DNA from 2 places in the Streptomyces sp. NBC_01454 genome. Region 1 is predicted to be linked to the other one. Evidence: riboswitches for the same ligand, from Rfam matches in the RefSeq annotation. Region 1 holds a riboswitch; the other holds the start of a gene.
The links. Region 1 has a riboswitch for S-adenosylmethionine ahead of thrC (threonine synthase). Riboswitches for the same ligand answer to the same signal wherever they lie in the genome.
Positions count from the first base shown of each region.

Region 2: another riboswitch for S-adenosylmethionine. It lies ahead of OIU81_RS27060 (aminotransferase class V-fold PLP-dependent enzyme); the one in region 1 lies ahead of thrC (threonine synthase).

Region 1 is NZ_CP109460.1:3,339,912-3,342,298, reverse strand. It holds gene OIU81_RS14525 (glucosyl-3-phosphoglycerate synthase) at 1-464, opposite strand, end outside; SAM riboswitch class I at 634-796, shown strand; gene thrC (threonine synthase) at 814-2,097, shown strand; gene OIU81_RS14515 (MoaD/ThiS family protein) at 2,174-2,387, shown strand, end outside.
Region 2 is NZ_CP109460.1:6,116,915-6,119,301, reverse strand. It holds gene OIU81_RS27060 (aminotransferase class V-fold PLP-dependent enzyme) at 1-1,068, opposite strand, end outside; SAM riboswitch class IV at 1,239-1,356, opposite strand; gene trpD (anthranilate phosphoribosyltransferase) at 1,448-2,387, opposite strand, start outside.

The sequences.
Region 1 (2,387 bases):
ACGAACTGGATGTCCGGGTCGGTCAGCAGCGGTCCGACGATCCCGGAGACGAAGGTGGCGGAGAATTCGCGCAGGTCGGCGTCGATGAAGCAGATGATGTCGCCGGTGGTGGCCAGGAGGGAGCGCCACAGCACCTCGCCCTTGCCGGGGAGGGCGGGCAGTCGCGGCAGGACGCTGTCGCGGTGCACCACCCGGGCGCCGGCCGCCGCCGCGACCTCGGCGGTGCGGTCGGTGGAGCCGGAGTCCAGCACCACCAGCTCGTCGACCAGCGGCAGCGCGTCGGTCATCAGCGCGCCACGGATGGTCGTCACGATCGCGCCGACCGTGGCCTCCTCGTCGAGCGCGGGCAGCACGACACTGACCGTCCGGCCCGTCTGGCGCTTGGCCTCCAGCAGCTGCCCCAGCGGGCGATCCGCGGCGGACCAGGAACGGGCGCCCAGCCAGCGCTCCACCTCTTCCAGCACGTCTACGACTCCTCGGTCGCCGCCGGAGGGCGGCCTGTGTGATCCATCTCGCGGTTCGGACGACTATCTCAACAGTCAGTGCCGTCGGTTACAGTCTTGAACAACGCGGATGACCGTCGCATGTCGGGGTCCGCGCCACAAACGCCTGGGTTTCGGCCCAGCGCCATACCGCTCATCCAGAGGGGCAGAGGGATACGGCCCGTTGAAGCCCCGGCAACCCTCCAGCCGGTCTTGCCGCAAGGACGCTCGATTTCGTCCCGCGCGCGAGGCTCCCGGCTTGGGAAGGTGCCAAATCCGTCTCGTGGCGAGATTCGCCGCGAGGAAGATGAGGAGAAAGGGCCTCGCCTCCATGGCTGTGCAAGTCACCGAAAACACCCCCACCGTCGCTCTGGGCCCCGCCGCGGCATTGTCCTGCCGCGAGTGCGGACAGCGTTTCGCGCTCGGCCCGATCTTCGCGTGCCAGGAATGTTTCGGGCCGCTCGAAGTCGCCTACGACCTGCCGAGCGGCGACCCCGAGGGCCTGCGGAAGCAGATCGAGGCCGGGCCGGACAACATCTGGCGCTACGCCCCGCTGCTGCCCGTCCCCTCCGACGTGGCCGACAAGCCCAACCTCAACCCCGGCTTCACCAAGCTCGTGAAGGCCGACCGGCTCGCCGCCGAGCTGGGCGTCACCGGCGGGCTGTACGTCAAGGACGACTCCGGCAACCCGACGCACTCCTTCAAGGACCGCGTCGTGGCGATCGCCGTCGAGGCCGCCCGTGCCTTCGGCTTCACCACCCTGTCCTGCTCCTCCACCGGCAACCTCGCCGGTGCGGTCGGTGCCGCGGCGCGCCGCGCCGGTTTCGAGTCCTGCGTCTTCATCCCGCACGACCTTGAGGCCGGCAAGGTCGTCATGGCCGCGGTCTACGGCGGCGACCTGGTCGGCATCGAGGGCAACTACGACGACGTCAACCGCTTCTGCTCGGAGCTCATCGGCGACCCGCTGGGCGAGGGCTGGGGCTTCGTCAACGTCAATCTGCGTCCGTACTACGGAGAGGGTTCCAAGACCCTCGCGTACGAGATCTGCGAGCAGCTCGGCTGGCGGCTCCCGGACCAGATCGTCATCCCGATCGCGTCCGGCTCGCAGCTGACGAAGATCGACAAGGGGCTCAAGGAGCTGATCGCCCTCGGCCTGGTCGAGGACAAGCCCTACAAGATCTTCGGCGCACAGGCGGAGGGCTGCTCGCCGGTGTCCACGGCCTTCAAGGCCGGGCACGACGTGGTGCGCCCGCAGAAGCCGAAGACCATCGCCAAGTCGCTGGCGATCGGCAACCCGGCGGACGGTCCGTATGTGCTCGACATCGCCCGGCGTACGGGCGGCGCGGTCGACGACGTCAACGACGAGCAGGTCGTCGACGCGATCAAGCTGCTGGCCCGTACGGAGGGGATCTTCGCGGAGACCGCGGGCGGCGTGACCGTCGGCGTGACCAAGAAGTTGATCGAGGAGGGTCTGCTCGACCCGTCCCTGACCACCGTCGTCCTCAACACCGGTGACGGCCTCAAGACCCTGGACGCGGTCGCGCCGACGTCCGGTCCCACGGCCACGATCCGCCCGGACCTGGAAGCGTTCCGCGCGGCAGGCCTGGCCGGCTGAGGCCGCCGGCCCGTCCCCGGACGGGCACCGCGCCCCAGCCACGCACTCGTACACCGCACCACCGGAAGGCAGAACCATGAGCGTCAAGGTCCGCATCCCCACCATCCTCCGCACCTACACCGACGGCCAGGCCGAGGTCCCCGCCGAGGGCGCGACCCTCTCCGAGGTGATCACGGACCTGGAGCGGAACCACCAGGGCATCGCGGCCCGTGTGCTGGACGACGCCGGCAAGCTGCGCCGCTTCGTGAACGTCTACGTCAACGACGACGACGTGCGCTTCGAGCAGGGCC
Region 2 (2,387 bases), 2.8 Mb from region 1:
GGCGTCCGCGCCGAAGAGCGACAGCACCTGGACCTCGGGCACCTCGGCCAGGCCCGCCCGGACCCGCTCGATCAGGGCCTGCTCACGGGCGATGAGCTCCGGGAAGCCGGCCTCGGTCAACGCCTGGCAGGCGGAGGCGATCGCATAGGCGCCGATGACGTTCGGCGAGCCGGCCTCGTGGCGGGCCGCAGTGGTGTGCCACTCGACGTCCACCCCGCCGGCCCCTTCCCCGCTCACGCGTCGCGTGACCTTGCGGCTGGCGCCGCCGCCGGCGAGGTAGGGCGCGGCGTCGCGCAGCCAGTCCGCCCGGCCGGCCAGCACCCCGCAGCCGAACGGCGCGTACAGCTTGTGCCCGGAGAACGCGACCCAGTCGACGTCCAGTTCGGCGAGGTCCACGGGGTGGTGCGGGACGAGCTGCGCCGCGTCGAGCACGATCCGCGCGCCGTGCGCATGCGCGGCGGCCGCCAGCTCCCGCACCGGCCACAGCTCACCGGTCACGTTCGACGCCCCGGTCACACAGACCAGCGCCGGCCCGTACGGCTCCCCCCCGGCCACCGCTGGGGATGCCGCCAGCTCCGCCAGCGCCTTCTCCAGGCCCTCCACCGCCTGCTGCGGGGTGCGCGGGGCGCTCAGATAGGTCACCGCGACATCGGCGCGCTGCTCCCACGGCAGCAGCGAGGCGTGGTGCTCGGTCTCGAAGACGAACACCCGGGTGCCCTGCGGCAGGGCGGCGGCGAGCAGGTTCAGCGAGTCGGTGGTCGAGCGGGTGAACACCACCTGGTCGTCGGCGCGGCAGCCGAGGAATTCCGCGACCGTCCGGCGGCTGTTCTCGAACAGGTCGGTGGACAGCTGCGAGAGGTATCCGGCGCCGCGGTGCACGCTGCCGTAGTAGGGGGCGTAGGCCGCCACGTCGTCCCAGACCCGCTGCAGCGCGGGGGCGCTGGCGGCGTAGTCCAGCGCGGCGTAATCGACCTCGCCGCCGGTCACGAGCGGGACGCGGACATCCCGTCCGAGAACCGGCAGCGGGGGACAAACGGAACGGTCGGCGGCAACGGCGGCAACAGACATGGCGAACTCCCGTAAGAGGTAAGCGAATTCGCTGCGGGCAGGCGCGCGGAAGCAGCCGTCGGGGCACCGCAGCGGAAAGGAAAAAGGGATGCGGAGAAGGGGCCGTCGAGCCCTATCGCATTCGCTGATTCACGGAAGTTCTCCCTCGAGGACCAGGATCCCTGGCGAGGGATCCGCGCTTGCCGCAGACCTCGCTGCCTGCGGCCTGGTCATCACCCGGGGCACCCCGCCACGGAAGGAGGGTTGCCGGACAGCGGGCCGGGGCCTGTGTCGCTGTCACTCGTGACCTGCGCAGAATCATGCCATACCGCCGGTGCGGCGCAAGGCCCGGTCCATATGACGGAACGGGCCTTGCGGCACACCCTGTGTGACCGTGCGCTCAGGCGTTGCTGGCCGCCACCCAGCGCTCCAGCGCCCGCTTGGCCGCCCCGGAGTCGATCGAGGCGGCGGCGGTGTCGAGCGCGGACCGGATCTGCTGCGCCAGCGGGGCGTGAGTGGGCTCCAGGGCGACCAGCGCCGCCGCGGAGTTCAGCAGCACCGCCTCGCGCACCGGCCCGGTCTCCCCGTCCAGCAGCCGGCGCGCCACCTCCGCGTTGTACGAGGCGTCCGCGCCGCGCAGGGCCTCCACCGGCACCAGCTCGATCCCCACGTCCCGCGGGTCGAAGGCCTCCTCGCGGACCGTGCCGTCCCGGACGATCCACACCCGTGAGGTCGCGGTCGTGGTCAGCTCGTCCATGCCGTCGTCGCCGCGGAACACCAGCGCCGAGGAGCCGCGCTCGGCGAGCACCCCGGCCAGGATGGGCGCCATCCGGGCGTCCGCGACACCGGTCGCCTGCGCGCGGACCTTCGCGGGGTTGGTCAGCGGGCCCAGCACATTGAACGTGGTGCGGATGCCGAGCTGGCTGCGGGCGTTGGCGACGTGCCGCAGCGCGGGGTGGAACTTCACCGCGAAGCAGAAGGTGATCCCCGCTTCCTCGGCGACCTCGACGACCCGCCGCGGGGTGAGATCGAGATTGACGCCCAGCTTCTCCAGGACGTCGGAGGCGCCGCTGGCCGAGGACGCGGCGCGGTTGCCGTGCTTGACGACCTTGGCGCCGGTGCCGGCCACCACGATCGAGGACATCGTGGAGATGTTGACGGTCTTGGCGCCGTCCCCGCCGGTGCCGACGATGTCCACGCTCGGGCCGGGCACGTCGATCAGCCGGGCGTGCTCGTACATCGTCCGGACCAGGCCGGAGATCTCCGCGACGGTCTCACCCTTGGCCCGCAGCGCCACCGCGAACCCGGCGATCTGGGCGTCGCCGGCCTCGCCCCGCATG